DNA from 3 places in the Actinocorallia sp. A-T 12471 genome. Region 3 is predicted to be linked to each of the others. Evidence: riboswitches for the same ligand, from Rfam matches in the RefSeq annotation. Region 3 holds a riboswitch; each other region holds the start of a gene.

Region 1 (5,207 bases), on a different contig from region 3:
CAGGGTCTGGACGGACGCCGTGAACGGCGCGTCCGCGTAGCCGCCGAGGTGCTGGGTGAGCAGTGAGCCGCCCCAGTGCGCGGCGGGGTCGGTGCGGACCTCCTCGGCGAGGACGGTCTGGTCGGGCGTGAGCCGGTAGGCGAAACGTTCCCCTTCGGGGAACCGACGGACGAGCCACGCCGGGCTGTCCCCGACGAGCGCGAGTTCGACCTTCCCGGTGGACGAGACAGCCGCCCCAAGGAACGTCGACGCACCCCGCCCCAGCGCGCTGACAGCGACCTCCGCAACCCCAAGCCCTTCGACGAGCCCGCGATGATCATCACGCGTGAAGTACCCCCGCACGGCTTCGACGGCCGCCCGCGCCGCGCGCGCCCCCGACCCGTCCCCCTCCCCCGTGACGCCGTCGCAGACAACGAGGTTGACGGCCCCGTGGATGTCCCGGACGACGGCGAAAGCGTCCTCGTTGTCCCATTCCGGATCGCCCTTGGCCTTGCGCGACCCCACGGCGGTCTCGACGGCGGGCCGCACCCGGATCTCCGCGCCGTCCCCCGCCGCGCGCACCGCCGCGACGACGGGCCGCGGGTCCGCCCCGACGAGCAGCGCCCGGACGACGGCGTCGAGCCCGTGCGGGTACTCCCCCGCGTGCAGGTCGAGCAGCGCGAACACGTCGCCGAGGTCGCGCGGCGGTCGCCCAGCGACGGTCCTGACGAGCCCGTGAACGATCGCCCAGACGTCGCGCGCCCGCGCCCCAGGCGTATCTGGTACGGGCGTTTCGCCCGATCCCAGCGGCGGCACCTCGAGCACCTGCCACCCGTAAGTCGCGTGCCAGCGCAGCGCGCCGGGCCACAGGAAGCCGGGTCCCATCCGGGCGAGGCCCGCGGCGAGCACGTCCCAGAGCCCTTCGAGCTCCTCCATGAGCATGCCCGCGGGCAGGCCCTCCCGGTCCCCGAGCACGGGGTAGGGCTCCTCCGGCCATTCCACGCTGATCCGCCCCAGCAACTCCCACCCCTCTCGGCCCTACCATCGTGACCGTCCGCAGTGGCGCGGACAACCCCGACACGGGCCCCAAGGGGTCAGGCGGTGAGGGCGGTGAGCGCCGCGAGGAGCCTGTCGACGTGTTCGTCGGTGGTGCCGAGGCCGAAACTGGCCCGGACCGCGGTGGTCTCGGGCGCGCCGGTGAGGGACGCGACGAGCGGGTGGGCGCAGAACTTGCCGTCGCGGACGCCGATGCCGTGCACGTCGGAGAGGTATTCGGCGACGGACCGGGCGCTGTGCCCCTCGACGGTGAACGAGACGATCCCGACGCGCGGGTGGTTCGGCCCCCACAGGGACAGTTCGCGGACGGCGGGCAGCGCGGCGATGCCCTCGCGCAGGCGGGCGAGGAGCCTTTCCTCCTCGGCGACGATGCCGCGCCAGTCGGTGAGGGCGCGGCACGCCTCGGCGACGGCGATCGCGCCGAGCACGTTGGGGGTGCCTGCCTCGTGCCGCTGCTCGGGCTCCGACGCCCACGCGACGTCGCCTTCGGCGGTGACGCTGCGGGTCGCGCCGCCGCCGCGCAGGTAGGGGTCGGCGGCGCGCAGCCAGTCGGCGCGGCCGGCGAGGACACCCGCGCCGAACGGGGCGTACAGCTTGTGCCCGGACAAAGCGACGTAGTCGTAAGGCGAGGCGTCGAAGGGCCGGTGCGGGGCGAGCTGGGCGGCGTCGACGGCGATGCGCGCGCCGCAGCGGTGCGCGACGGCCGCGAGCTCGCGGATCGGCCACAGCTCACCTGTGACGTTCGACGCGGCGGTCACCACGAGCAGCCGCGGCCCTTCCGCGCAGGAGCGGAGCGCGTTCTCCGCGGCGGTGAGCGCCTCGGCCGGGCTCGCCGGGATCGGCAGCCGGACGGCGCGCCGCCACGGAAGCTGGGTGGCGTGGTGCTCGGAGGCGAACACCACGACCGACGTGCCCTGCGGGACGGCCCGCGCGAGCAGGTTGAAGGAGTCGGTGGTGTTGCGGGTGAACACCACGGCCTGCGGCCCGCCGAGGAACTCCCGGACGGTCTCGCGGGCCTCCTCGTAGGCGCGGGTCGTCACCTGGGAGGCGTAGCCCGCGCCCCGGTGGACGCTGCTGTAGTAGGGCAGGGCCTGCGCGACGGCGTCGGCCACCGCCTGAAGACACGGCGCGGACGCGGCGTAGTCGAAGTTGGCGTAGCCGGTGAATCCGCCGCGCACGGGGACGGGGGCGTCAAGGCCGACGACGGCGGGGAGGGACGTGAGAACGGTCATGGGTATGCCTCCGGACTCCATCAGGGATTCCGGGAGCTCACGTCCGGGGAATCCGCGCTTGCCCGACGCCCTTTGCGGCGGACCTGGTCGTCACCCGGGCCACCCCACCGCGGAGGAGGGTTGGCGGCCAGCGAGCCGGGGCTTGTCACTGGCACTCATGACCTTCGCCGCGAATATAGCAGAACGCCGCCGAACCTCCGCAAGCCCCCCTCAGCCGATGCCCGTGAAGAGATCCTCCTCCTTGTCGGGGCCCTCGCCGCGGATGCGGGAGAACGCCTCCCAGCCGAAGAACAGGCGCTGCGCCTCCTCGGGCAGGGCGAACAGGAACGCGCCGTCGCTCTGGCTGGCGTGCGCCTGGAGGGCTTCGGCCTTGCGCTGGAAGTACTCGGTGACGTCCACGACCGTGGTGACGAGTTCGTCGGGCGTGCCGAACTCGATCTCCGCGCCCTCCTCGAGCTCGGGCCACCCGAGGTCCCACCCGCGCTCCCGCGCGAGCCGGGCGATCTCCGCAAGGGATGAGCGCGGCATCGCCCCCGCGTACACCCGCTCGGGAATCCCGCTCCGGTCGGCGGCCGCGACGGCGACGCGATGGGCCTGGATGTGATCGGGATGCCCATATCCGCCGTTGTCGTCATAAGTAACGACCACCTGTGGCCGGTACTTCTCCATCAGCGTGACGAGCCTGGCGGCGGCCGCGTCGAGATCGGCGCTCGCGAAGGACCCGGGGGCGGTGTTGGCGGCCCAGCCGACCATGCCGGAGTCGGCGTAGCCGAGCAGCTCGACGTGCTCGATGCCGAGGATCTCGGCGGAGCGCGCGAGTTCCTTCAGCCGGGTCTCGCGGACCCCCGCCGGATCGTGGCCTTCCTCACCCGGCTTGACCCCGCCGGGCCCGTCGCCCTGCTCGCCGTTCGTGCAGGTCACCAGCACCGTGCGGATACCGCGGGCGGCGGCCCTGGCGAGCACTCCTCCGGTGCTGATCACCTCGTCGTCGGGGTGGGCGTGCACGGCCATCAACGTCAACATGGCCCCAACACTACGTCGCCCCACCGACAATCCGTTCCGGTTGTCCACAGGGTCCAAACCGACTTAACGGACGTCGAGCGGCTTCCATCCGGTCGAGCGCTTCTGCCACTGGACGGTCCCGGCGAACCGGGCGGAAACCGATCCGTCGACCGTCGCCTTGAAGGTGTACGCGTACCCGCCCTTGGCGTTCGTCTTGGCCGTCCCCAGCCGGACCGCCTTGCCGCCCTTGGGCCGGAACCAGATCTGGACGGTCCTTCCCTTCAGCCCGGAGAACCCGCCCTTGGCGTTCAACCCTTTGACGGTCCCCTTCGCCTTCACCTTCGCCCCCTTGACGGCGCTGGCCGGCGACGTCAAAGACACCTTGCTCGCACGCCGGACGGTGACGGCGTTGGCCTTCCGGTACACAACGAAGTCGTAGTACGCGTTCGCCGAAGTCCCGTCAGTGGCGGCGACTTCAAGCGTGTACCTGCCTCCGGCGTCGGCCTTGTCGAGCACGGCGGTGCCCGTGTAGACCCCGTCTCCCGCGCTGCCCGAGACCCGCTTGAGGTCGCTGACCAGCGCGAACCCCTTGCCGTTGGGGAGCCTGAGGGTCGCGTCGACGTCGGTGATCCGGGTCCCGCTGACGCGTGTGCGCACCGACAGCTTCGTCTTGCCCTGCGCGGTGATCACCGCCTTGCCCGTGACGCCCGCCGAGCGGACCTTGAGCGGCCCCGCCGCACGGGCGGGCGAGGCGACGACGACGGCGGGGAGAAGGACCGTCAGGACGAGGGGGGCGGCGACGGTACGCATGCGCGGAGTCTAGGACGATTCCCCCGGGAACTCATCAATCCAGGCACGCAACAGCAGCATCATCTCCAGCCGGATCTCCGGGTCCTCGAGGTCGCACCCGAACAGCTCGTCAAGCCGCGCGAGCCGGTACCTGACGGTCTGGGGATGGACGCGCAAGGTCGCCGCCGCGCCCGTCGCGTTGAACCCGTTCTTCATGCACTCGAGCAGGGTCTCGGCAAGGACCGGCGCCTGCCGTGGCCCGGCCCGCAGCAGCGGCGCGAGCCGTCGCGCGGCGACCAGGGACGCAAGGCTTCCCCCTTCGCGCAGAAGCAGCCGGGGAAGGTGGTCCTCGGCCCTCGCGACGAACCCCGCGCGCCGTGTCACGCGGCCGGAAACGGTCCCGGAGAGCACGAGGTCGAGGGTGCGCCGCGCCCACAGCAGCGAGGTCGCCGCCTCCGTGACCGGGACCGACGGGCCCATCGCGCCGGTCCACCCCGCGAGGGTCGCCGCGAGGTCGGCGGCCCTGCCGGGCCCGTCGGGGTCGGGCACGACGAGCAGGGGCCGCCCCTGGTCGTGCCCGCTGAGCAGCTGCGGCGGCAGCCCCGACGGCCCCTCGATGCCGCGCGGCACGAGCAGCACCACGGTGAGCAGGCGCGGCAGCGGCCACCCGGTGAGCGCGGCCTGTTCCTCGACGACCTCGGCGGGCGCGGGCGGATCGGCGAGGAGCAGGCCCAGCAGCCGCGCCCTGCGGCGTTCGCGCTCACCGGCCGTCTTCTCGGTGGCCTTGGCGTATCCGTGCGCGGCGGCCGACGCGAGCGCGTCGAGGTAGGCGAAATTCGCCTCGGCGAGCAGCGCGATCAGCGACAGGGATTTTCCGATCCGTTCCGCCTCGCCCGCGAGGAACCGCCACGCGGCCCGCGACGAGACGCGCAGCGCGTTCTGGAGATGTTCAAGCCCGCGCCCTTCGAGCGCCTCGCCGTAGCCGATGTCGAAATACGTCTGGTGCACCTCGCGCCAGGACGCCGAAGGATCTTCGATGAGGTCGAGAAAATGCTGGACGGCCCGCGCGGACGCCTCTTCGACGACCTTCCCGTAGATCTTGTCGTCGGGTCTGCCGTACTCGGGAACATGCCGCCTGACCGCCTCGGA
Region 2 (5,207 bases), on a different contig from region 3:
CGCGGCTTCTTGAGCTCCCGGCGTTCGCGTCCACCACTGACCCCTCGCTCACCCCGCTCGCCCGCTGACGTCTCCGGAGGCGCATTGACTCCTTCCTGTCGCTACGCGTAGCTTTTTATACGCACTGCGTAGTCATCGGAAGGGACTCGATGCGCCTCCGCCCCCTTTTGCCGCTCTCGTCCGTCATCGTCCTCGTCGCCTCTCCCGCCTTCGCGACCCCGCCGCCCACGCCGTCCGCGCCGTCCGCGCCGTCCGAGGTGGTCGCGATCACCCTCTGCCAGGAACCCGACTTCAAGACCTGCGACAGGTACGGCGTGGACACCGGCACCGCCTACACGATCCCCGACCCCTACCGCGCCAAGCTCGGCTCGGCCCGCACCGAACCCGCGGGGACCACCTGCACCCTGTTCAAGTACGAGAACGCGATGGGCAGGATTGCCGACGTCACCCCGTCGGGGGTCGCGTCCCTGACGGGTAAGCCGACCTCGTTCCGCTGCGCCAAAGCCTGACCGCGGCCCGCCCTCCGGCATTTCCGGGAGGGCGGGCTTTTTGCGTTTAGGGCATCGACCGCCTCGGGTCGGTGCAAAGTGTGCGAAGACCGGGAAAAACGGGAAGGTATTCTAAGTCTATCGGCAAGGTAGAGAATTGGGCGGGGGTCGCGGCTTTGTTGGAGGTGCGGGGACTGCGGGTGACGTTCGGGACTTTGCGGGCGGTACGTGATGTGTCGGTGGAAGTGGCTGCGGGAGCCTGCGTTGTCGTCCTCGGTGGGACCGGCGCGGGCAAGAGCACGCTGCTCCGCGCGTTGACGGGACGCGCGGGACAGGCGGCGCGGATCAGCGCGCGGGTCGCACGGATCGACGGCGCGCGGGTCGGCGTGATCGACGCGGCGTTCGCCGCGGACTCCGTCGGCGGGCCCGGTCGGGGCGGGTGGGCGGCGCGGCGGGCCGCCGAGGTGCTGCGGGTGCTGGGGGAGCGGCCCGACTCCGTCGTCGGGGACGAGGTGCTCGCCGGGCTCGGCGTGCTCGCGCGCCGCGAGGTCGTGCGGGCGCTGGCGGAGCGCAAGGCGGCCGGAGCCGCGCTGCTGCTCACCGCGCAGCGGATCGGGGAGCTCGCGGAGGTCGCCGACCGGGTGCTCGTGCTGCACGAGGGCGAGGTCGTGGAGCGGGGCGAGGCGCGCGACGTGCTCGCCTCGCCCGTGCATCCCGTCACCCGTGCCCTGCTTGGCCGGGACGACGACGCGGCTTTCGGCAAGGGAGGCGGGGGAGGGGTCATGCTCGAAGCGCGCGGGCTGCGCAAGGAGATCGCGGGCCGGGTCGCGCTGCGCGAGGCGTCGGTGAAGGTGCGCGGCGCGGGCGTCGTCGGGGTCGCGGGCGAGCCGGGCGCGGGCAAGACGCTGCTCGCCAGGGTCCTCGACGGGACGGTCCCGGCCGACGCCGGAACCGTCGTCCTCGACGGGAAGCCGGTCGAAGGGCGCGCGGCCTGGAAGGCGGCGCGACGTGCGGTGCGCGTGGTGCCGCAGGACCCGGCGGAGCGGCTCGCCGCGCACCGCACGGTCGGCAGGGTCCTTGAGGCCGCGACGCGCGGACCCCTGCCGGGCGGCCGTCGCGACACCGCCGTCGCACTGCTCGACGCCGTCGGCCTGCCCGAGGAGTTGCTGGACCGCGCGGTGGGCGGACTCCCTGGCGGGACGCTCAGGCTGGTGGCCGTCGCCGAAGCGCTCGCCACCGGCCCCCGGGTGCTGGTGTGGGACGCGCCGTTCGCCGGACTCGACGCGCGGGGCCGCGCGCGTCTCGTCGGCCTCATCGCCGGGCTGCGCGACGAGCGCGGCGTCGGCCACCTCGTCCTCGCCCACCCGGACGAGGTTCCGGCCGGGCTCTGCGACTCCGTCGCCGTCCTCGAAGCGGGCAAGATCGTCTCCCCGAACAGCGATTCCAGCGGCGGATGGTCGGTGCACAGCCGTCCTGACGGAGTCCGCGCCTGACCGACAAAGGAAACGACACACGAATTCCCCGAAACGGCAGCCGTCCCACATCCGCGAGAGGGGGCAACGGAAAGGCGACAAGGCCCCCGAACCGTGACCGAATTCATGTATTTCCTACTTAATTAGTGTGTATTATGGAGGGGTCGGCAAGGAGTGCCAGCGTCAAGCCCCGGCTAGCTGGCCGGCAACCCTCACTGATGCGGGGTGCCCCGGGTGAAGGCCAGGTGGCGTTCGCGCCACAAGCAACGGTGAGGACGAACTGTGGTTGTGGTCAGTGCGTTCGCGGAGACGGCCGCGGACACGATGGTGGAGACGGCGTTCACCCCTTCGGTGGCGAAGGTGCGCGACCTCGTCTGGGCCGGGCGGCCGGACGAGGCGGTACGGGCGCTGCGGCGCGTAGAGGAGCAGGGACACGACTCAGGGCAGGCCGCGGAGGACTGGATCGCGGTCTGCTATCCGGAAAGGATCGGCGCGCCGCGCGTGAGGTCCCGGGGCGGGACCGGATTCGACGTGCTGTGCGACCTTCTCGCGACGCGGGCCGCACCGGAGGCGGTCCGCGAGGCGCAGACGGTCTTGGGCAGTTGCCCGATGACGACCGACGCGCTCGCGTCGCTCAGCGGGGCGCTCGCCGCCCTCGTCTACGCCGACCGGGCCGACCTCGCGGCGCGCTGGTGCCGTCCGCTCCTCGAGCAGACGACCGCGCACTGCGACCCGGTCTGGCTCGGGGTGTTCGCGGCGATCCGCGGCGAGACGATGCTGCGGCAGGGCGACCCGGCCGAGGCCGCCGAGTGCGTCAGGACCGCCCTGACGCACATCCCGTGGCAGGACTGGGGCGTCGCGATCGGCATTCCGTTCGGCACGATGATCGCGGCGAAGACCGCGCTCGGAATGACCGAGGACGTCATCCGATATCTCGCGGTCCCCGTTCCCGACGCCATGTGGGAAACGCCCGCGGGGTTGCACTATCTCGCCGCGCGCGCGGAATTCCGGCTCGCTTCGGGAAATGCCGGGGAAGCGCTCGGTGACTTTCTCGCGTGCGGAAAGCGAATGCTGCGCTGGGGGATCGACCTGCCCGGCGTCGTCGCGTGGCGGGTCGGCGCGGGGCACGCGAGGCTCGCGCTCGGCGAGTGCGCCGAGGCGGCCGTGCTCGCCCGCGAGCAGCTCGCCGCGTGCGGCGGCGCGCGCACCCGCGCCTATGGCGCGGCGTTGCGCCTGCTGGCGCTGGCCGGTGACCCCGATCACAGGCGCACGCTGCTGGAGGAGGCGTACGACGTGCTGCGCGGAGCGGGCGACGCGCGCGAGGCGGAACGTGCCAAGGACGATCTCGGTCCCGCGCGCGCCGCGGCCCGCTCGCTCCTCAGCGACGCCGAGGCCAAGGTCGCCGAACTCGCCGCGCTCGGGCTGTCGAACCGGCAGATCTCGTCGCGGCTGTACATCACGGTGAGCACCGTGGAACAGCATCTGACCCGTATTTACCGCAAGCTCGGCGCACGGCGCAGGAGCCAACTCAGCGAATTCCTGTAACCCCCTTCTTATAGGGGGTCCTAGGGGTCCGCGGATCTGGTGGCGGTATCCCCCCGGTGGACAGAATCGATCAAGTAAGAGATCGGTCTTCCCCGGGGGGACAGCATGGCAGCAGCCTTTCCCGTAGCCATCGTCGGACTTTCCTGCCGACTGCCGGGGGCCGCCGATCCCGCGGCGTTCTGGCGGCTGCTCGAGACGGGCGGCGACGCGGTCGCGACGCGGTCCGGCGTCCCCGGCGGATACCTGGAGGGGGTCGACCTGTTCGACCCCGCCTTCTTCGGGATCGCGCCGCGCGAGGCGGCCTCACTCGATCCACAGCAGCGCCTCGTCCTCGAACTCGCCTGGGAGGCGCTGGAAGGGGCGAGGGTCGCCCCCGCCCGGCTCGCCGGACAAGCGGTCGGCGTGTTCGTGGGCGCTACCCACGGCGACTACGCGGCGCTCGTCCAGCGCGCTGGGGCCGGTGCCTTCACGCGGCACACGCTTCCCGGGCTGAACCGGGCGCTGCTGGCCAACCGGGTGTCGCACGCGCTCGGCCTCCAGGGGCCGAGCCTCACCGTGGACGCCGCGCAGGCGTCCGGGCTCGTCGCGGTGCAGCTCGCGGTGGAGAGCCTGCGCAGGGGCGAGACCGAGGTCGCGCTCGCCGGAGGCGTCAACCTGATCCTCGCGCCCGACTCCGACCTCGCCTCAGCCCGCTTCGGCGGCCTGTCACCGGACGGCCGCTGCCACACCTTCGACGCCCGCGCCAACGGCTACGTGCGCGGTGAGGGCGGCGTCGTCATCGTGCTGAAGCGGCTCGACGACGCGCTCGCCGACGGCGACCGGGTCCACGCGGTGATCCTCGGCGCGGCGGCCGGCAACGACGGTGCGACCGACGGCCTGACCGTGCCGAGCGCCGCGGCCCAGGAGGACGTGATCCGCCGCGCCCTCGCCGACGCCGGACTCACCCGTGACGCGGTCCAGTACGTGGAGCTGCACGGCACCGGCACGCCCGTCGGCGACCCGATCGAGGCGGCCGGGCTCGGCGCGGCCCTCGGCGTTGGCCGCGACGTGCCGCTGCGCGTCGGCTCGGTGAAGACGAACATCGGCCACCTCGAGGGCGCGGCGGGCATCGCCGGGCTGCTCAAGGTGGTCCTCAGCCTCCAGAACGGGACGATCCCCGCCACCCTCCACCACGTCCGCCCGAACCCGGCGATCCCCCTTGACGAGCTCGGCCTCAAGGTGCAGACGGAGACCGGCCCCTGGCCCGACGACGTCGACCGCCGCGTCGCGGGCGTCAGCTCCTTCGGCATGGGCGGGACCAACTGCCATCTCGTGCTGGCCGGGCCGCCCGCTCCCGCCCCCTCCTCGGCGGGCACGGGCGCCCCGGTCGTCTCCTGGCTGGTGACCGGCAAGGACGCGGCCGGCCTGGCCGCGCACGCCGCGAAGCTCGCCGACGCCGTCGAAGGGCTGCCCGCCGCGACCGTCGGAAGGTCACTCGCCGAGACGCGCACGCACCTCCCGCACCGGGCAGTGATCGCGGGCGACGCCGCCGAGCTGCGCGCCGGGCTGCGCGCGCTCGCCGAGGGCGGCCAGGCCGCCCATGTCGTGCGCGGCACCGCCCGCGACCGGGGCCGTACCGTCTTCGTCTTCCCCGGCCAGGGCGCGCAGTTCCCCGGCATGGGCCTCGCCCTCGCCGAGGAGTCGCCCGCGTTCGCCGCCGCGC
Region 3 (5,207 bases):
ACCTCGAGGATCAGCGGCGTCCAGTCGTCGGTGCCGAACTCGTCGTTGATCTCCGCCGCGAGCCGCTCGACCTCGGCCGTGTACGCCCGGTACTCCGCGAGATCAGTACGCGACGGGTACGCGAACGCCAGGTGCACCACCCGTCCACGCCACTCGGGATGGTTCAGCAGCAGCTCCCAGTACGCCGCCAGCCCCCGCACGATGTTCTTCGACAGCTCGGTCCTGTCGATCCGCAGCAGCAGCTGCCGGTCCCCGACCTGCTCGCGCAGCGCCGCCATCCGCTCGGCGACGTCCGCGCGCCCCGCCCGCTCGCGCAGCTCGGGCCCGTCGATCCCCAGCGCGTGCACGCCGACGCGCGTCGTCCGCCCCCGGTGCGTCACGGTCCCCGCGACGGGATCGACCCGCGCGCCGAGGATCTCGTCACAGCAGCTCAGGAACGCCTCGGCCCATCTGTCGCACAGGAACCCGAGGTGGTCGGCCCCCAGCATCCCCTCGAGGAGGGCCGCGCCGATGTCGTCCGGGAGGAGCCGGAAGTACGCGGGCGGCGCCCAGGGCGTGTGCGAGAAGTGCGCGATCCGCAGGTCGGGCCGTGCCTCGCGCAGCATCCCCGGCACCAAAGCCAGGTGGTAGTCCTGCACGACGACCTTCGCGCCCTGCTCGGCGTCCTGCCCCAACGCCCCGGCGAACGCGGCGTTATAGGCCGTATAAGCCTGCCAGTCGCGCCGGAAGACCGCGTCGAAGTGCGGGGCCGTCGGCGTCGCGTACAGCAGGTGGTGGATGAACCAGAGGGTCGAGTTCGCGACGGAGTTGTAAGCCCGATGGAAGGTCTTCTCCGGGATGTCGAGCATCCGTACGGCCCCGGTGTCGTGGCCCGCCTTGTCGAGGCGACCTTCGGGGTCCTGACGGGCCGCCGTGCGGTCGTCGTCAGACAGGGCCGCGCAAACCCACAGAAGGTCGGTGCCGGAGGCGACGGAGGCGAGGCCGGAGACGAGTCCGCCCCCTCCCCGGCGCATGGTCAGGGTGCCGTCCTCGGCGCGGCGGAACGAGACCGGGCCGCGATTGCTGGCGACGAGTACCTGCATGGACAAAAGTGTCGCACGGCACATCACACGGTTCCCGGACCAGGTGCGCCCTGACCTGCCGCCCGGTGGCGCAACTCACAAAAGAGCACGGTCCAACCCCGGACGGGCACGGTCCAACAGGGCGGCCGCCCCGGCCGTTCGGTGGAACGGACACCTGAGGTAAAGTCGGGGCACAACTTCATACACGCCCGTCGCTTTCTGACGGGCGCTCATCCAGAGGGGTGGAGGGACCGGCCCTGCGAAGCCCCGGCAACCCTTCCGACAGCCCGCGCAGCCGTTGCGCGTAGGCGCGGAACAGGTGCCAACTCCGGCCTGCGACCAGATCGGCGCAGGGAAGATGAGGGAGGGGCCTCGAACTCATGCCCAACCTGGGTAACGCCACCGCGCTCACCTGCCGCGAATGCGGCAATTCCGTGGAACTCGGCCCGTACTACGCCTGTGCCGAGTGTTTCGGCCCGCTCGAGGTCTCCTACGACGTCTCGAACGTCACGAGGGAGTCCATCGAGGCGGGGCCCCGCAACATCTGGCGTTACAAGGACCTTCTTCCGGTGCCGTCGAACGTCGCCGAGATCCCCAACACCGAGCCCGGCTTCACCCGTCTGGTGAAGGCCGACCAGCTCGCGTCCGCGCTCGGCCTGAGCTCCCTGTGGGTCAAGGACGACAGCGGCAACCCCACCCACTCCTTCAAGGACCGGGTCGTCGGGGTCGCCCTCGCCGCCGCCCGCGAGCTGGGCTTCAAGGTGCTGGCCTGCCCGTCGACCGGCAACCTCGCCAACGCCGTCGCCGCGGCCGCGGCCCGCGCGGGCATCCGCAGCGCCGTCTTCGTGCCCTCCGACCTGGAGCAGCAGAAGATCATCACCACCGCCGTGTACGACGGCACCTTCGTGACCGTCGACGGCAACTACGACGACGTCAACCGCCTCGCCTCGGAACTGGCGGGCGAGCAGGAGGACTGGGCGTTCGTCAACGTGAACGTCAGGCCGTACTACGCCGAGGGCTCCAAGACCCTCGGGTACGAGATCGCCGAACAGCTCGGCTGGCGGCTGCCCGACCAGATCGTCGTCCCGATCGCGTCGGGCTCGCAGCTCACCAAGATCGACAAGGCGTTTCAGGAGCTCATCAAGCTCGGCCTTGTCGAGGACAAGCCCTACAAGGTGTACGGCGCGCAGGCCGAGGGGTGCAGCCCGGTTTCGGCGGCGTTCAAGGCCGGTCTCGACGTGATCCGCCCGGTCAAGCCCGACACCATCGCCAAGTCCCTGGCGATCGGCAACCCCGCCGACGGCCCCTACGTGCTCGACGCCGTCCGCCGCACCGGCGGCGCGATCGACGACGTCACCGACACCGAGGTCGTCGACGGCATCCGGCTGCTCGCCAGGACCGAGGGGATCTTCGCCGAGACCGCGGGCGGCGTCACCGTCGGCGTGCTGAAGAAGCTCATCGACAGCGGCCAACTCGACCCGTCGCTGGAGACCGTCATCATCAACTCGGGCGAAGGACTGAAGACCCTGGACGCGGTGGCCCAGGTCGCCAAGCCGTCCGCCAACATCGCGCCCTCGATCGAGGCGTTCCGCGCTACCGGATTGGTGTGAGTCTAGATATGAGCGTTTCCGTCCGCATTCCCACGATCCTGCGCACCTACACGGGTGGCGAGTCCGAGGTCAAGGCGACCGGGGACACCCTCCGCGAGGTCATCGCCGACCTCGAGACGAACTACACGGGCATCTCCGCGCGCGTCCTTGACGACACCGGCAAGCTGCGCCGATTCGTCAACGTCTACGTCGGCGACGAGGACGTCAGGTTCGAGCAGGGCCTCGACACGCCGACCCCGGCGGGCGTCCAGGTGTCCATCATCCCGGCGGTCGCCGGCGGCGCCTGAGACAGCGACTTTACAGAAAGGGCTTTCCCGTCAGAATGGGAAAGCCCTTTCGCGTTTCCCGGGATTTGTGCACGGCGACACAATGGTGGCCACACTCGGCCGGAACATTCCCCCTGTCTGATACACCCATGTATGTTCCATTGCCATCCCCATCACGCCCGGATCTCCGGGCGATCACGAACGGGGATCGGGGCGTCCGAGGTGGACTCCCCGGCCGTTCCGCGGTCCAGGGGGGCCGCGGCTCGAGTCAGGGTTCAGGCATGGCGCAGGGCACCGTGAAGTGGTTCAACGCGGACAAGGGATACGGCTTCATCGCCGTGGACGGCGGCCGTGACGTGTTCGTCCACCACTCCTCCATCCAGATGGACGGCTACCGCACCCTCGAGCAGGGGCAGCGGGTCGAGTTCGAGATCACCCAGTCCGACCGCGGCCCCCAGGCCGACCTGGTTCGAGCCGTCTAGCAGGCCGAGCGGTCTAGCAGGCCGGGGCCGAGCCGCCCAGCAGGCCGAGCCGTGTAACGCGTCGACCCACATGACCCGCGACCCCGCTTTGGGGGCGCGGGTCATTTTCTGTTCATCTGCTGGTCAGCACCAGTGCGGCTTGCACTCGACGGGGGAGAGTGCTAAACAGGTGCTGGCACTCTCCAGGTGAGAGTGATAACCACACAAGCTTCAGGGTCGGGACGATGAGGTCAGGCTCTCGGGTGGCATGCATGGGGCTGCTCGCAGGGTGAGGCCGTCCGTCGCGGGCATCCACCCGATCCGCCATGTTCCGCATCCACTACGAGGAGGATCTGGAGCCGATGGCTGCCAAGATGATCGCGTTCGACGAGGAGGCCCGGCGCGGTCTCGAGCGCGGTATGAACCAGCTCGCGGACGCCGTAAAGGTGACGCTTGGCCCCAAGGGCCGCAACGTCGTGCTGGAGAAGAAGTGGGGCGCTCCCACCATCACCAACGACGGTGTCTCCATCGCCAAGGAGATCGAGCTCGAGGACCCCTGGGAGAAGATCGGCGCCGAGCTGGTCAAGGAGGTCGCCAAGAAGACCGACGACGTCGCGGGTGACGGCACCACCACCGCCACCGTCCTGGCCCAGGCGCTCGTGCGCGAGGGTCTGCGCAACGTCGCCGCCGGCGCCAACCCGATGTCCCTGAAGAAGGGCATCGAGGCCGCGGTCGCCGCCGTCTCCGAGCAGCTCTCCCAGCTGTCCAAGGAGATCGAGACCAAGGAGCAGATCGCTTCGACGGCCTCCATCTCCGCCGCCGACCCCGAGATCGGCTCGCTCATCGCCGAGGCGATGGACAAGGTCGGCAAGGAAGGCGTCATCACCGTCGAGGAGAGCAACGCCTTCGGCCTCGAGCTCGAGCTCACCGAGGGCATGCGCTTCGACAAGGGCTACATCTCGCCCTACTTCGTGACCGACCCCGAGCGGATGGAGGCGTCGCTCGACGACCCGTACATCCTCATCGTCGGCGGCAAGGCGTCCTCCAACAAGGACCTGCTGCCGGTGCTCGAGCAGGTCATGCAGGCCGGCAAGCCGCTGCTGATCATCGCCGAGGACGTCGACGGCGAGGCCCTTGCCACGCTGGTCGTCAACAAGATCCGCGGCATCTTCAAGTCCGTCGCCGTCAAGGCCCCGGGCTTCGGTGACCGCCGCAAGGCCATGCTCGGCGACATCGCCGTGCTGACCGGCGGCCAGGTCATCACCGAAGAGGTCGGCCTCAAGCTCGACTCGGTGACCCTCGACCAGCTGGGCCGCGCCCGCAAGGTCGTCATCACCAAGGACGAGACCACCATCGTCGAGGGCGCCGGTGACGCGACCGAGATCCAGGGCCGGGTCAACCAGATCCGCCTGGAGATCGACAACACCGACTCCGACTACGACCGCGAGAAGCTCCAGGAGCGCCTCGCCAAGCTCGCCGGCGGCGTCGCCGTCATCAAGGCGGGCGCGGCCACCGAGGTCGAGCTCAAGGAGCGCAAGCACCGCATCGAGGACGCCGTTCGCAACGCGAAGGCGGCCGTCGAGGAGGGCATCGTCCCCGGCGGTGGCGTGGCGCTGCTGCAGGCGTCGGTCAACGCGTTCGACAAGCTCGACCTGGCGGGCGACGAGGCCACCGGCGCCGCGATCGTCAAGAAGGCGCTCGAGGAGCCGATCAAGCAGATCGCCGTCAACGCCGGCCTTGAGGGCGGCGTCGTGGTGGAGAAGGTCCGCAACCTGCCCGCGGGCCAGGGCCTGAACGCCGCCACCGGCG

What was found. Region 3 has a riboswitch for S-adenosylmethionine ahead of thrC (threonine synthase). Riboswitches for the same ligand answer to the same signal wherever they lie in the genome.
Region 1: linked by a shared signal. The riboswitch ahead of R9X44_RS22745 (aminotransferase class V-fold PLP-dependent enzyme) and the one ahead of thrC (threonine synthase) in region 3 are both predicted to bind S-adenosylmethionine.
Region 2: linked by a shared signal. The riboswitch ahead of R9X44_RS15045 (helix-turn-helix transcriptional regulator) and the one ahead of thrC (threonine synthase) in region 3 are both predicted to bind S-adenosylmethionine.

What each region holds. Positions count from the first base shown of each region.
Region 1 is NZ_JAWZTE010000008.1:209,158-214,364, forward strand. It holds gene R9X44_RS22740 (hypothetical protein) at 1-981, opposite strand, end outside; gene R9X44_RS22745 (aminotransferase class V-fold PLP-dependent enzyme) at 1,074-2,267, opposite strand; SAM riboswitch class IV at 2,317-2,430, opposite strand; gene R9X44_RS22750 (PIG-L family deacetylase) at 2,478-3,290, opposite strand; gene R9X44_RS22755 (hypothetical protein) at 3,354-4,079, opposite strand; gene R9X44_RS22760 (helix-turn-helix domain-containing protein) at 4,089-5,207, opposite strand, start outside.
Region 2 is NZ_JAWZTE010000004.1:614,491-619,697, reverse strand. It holds gene R9X44_RS15060 (glutathione S-transferase C-terminal domain-containing protein) at 1-68, shown strand, start outside; gene R9X44_RS15055 (hypothetical protein) at 150-509, shown strand; gene R9X44_RS15050 (ATP-binding cassette domain-containing protein) at 581-1,981, shown strand; SAM riboswitch class IV at 2,127-2,232, shown strand; gene R9X44_RS15045 (helix-turn-helix transcriptional regulator) at 2,243-3,505, shown strand; gene R9X44_RS15040 (type I polyketide synthase) at 3,611-5,207, shown strand, end outside.
Region 3 is NZ_JAWZTE010000022.1:2,539-7,745, reverse strand. It holds gene R9X44_RS34620 (trehalose-6-phosphate synthase) at 1-1,082, opposite strand, end outside; SAM riboswitch class I at 1,289-1,426, shown strand; gene thrC (threonine synthase) at 1,442-2,671, shown strand; gene R9X44_RS34610 (MoaD/ThiS family protein) at 2,680-2,958, shown strand; gene R9X44_RS34605 (cold-shock protein) at 3,219-3,419, shown strand; gene groL (chaperonin GroEL) at 3,761-5,207, shown strand, end outside.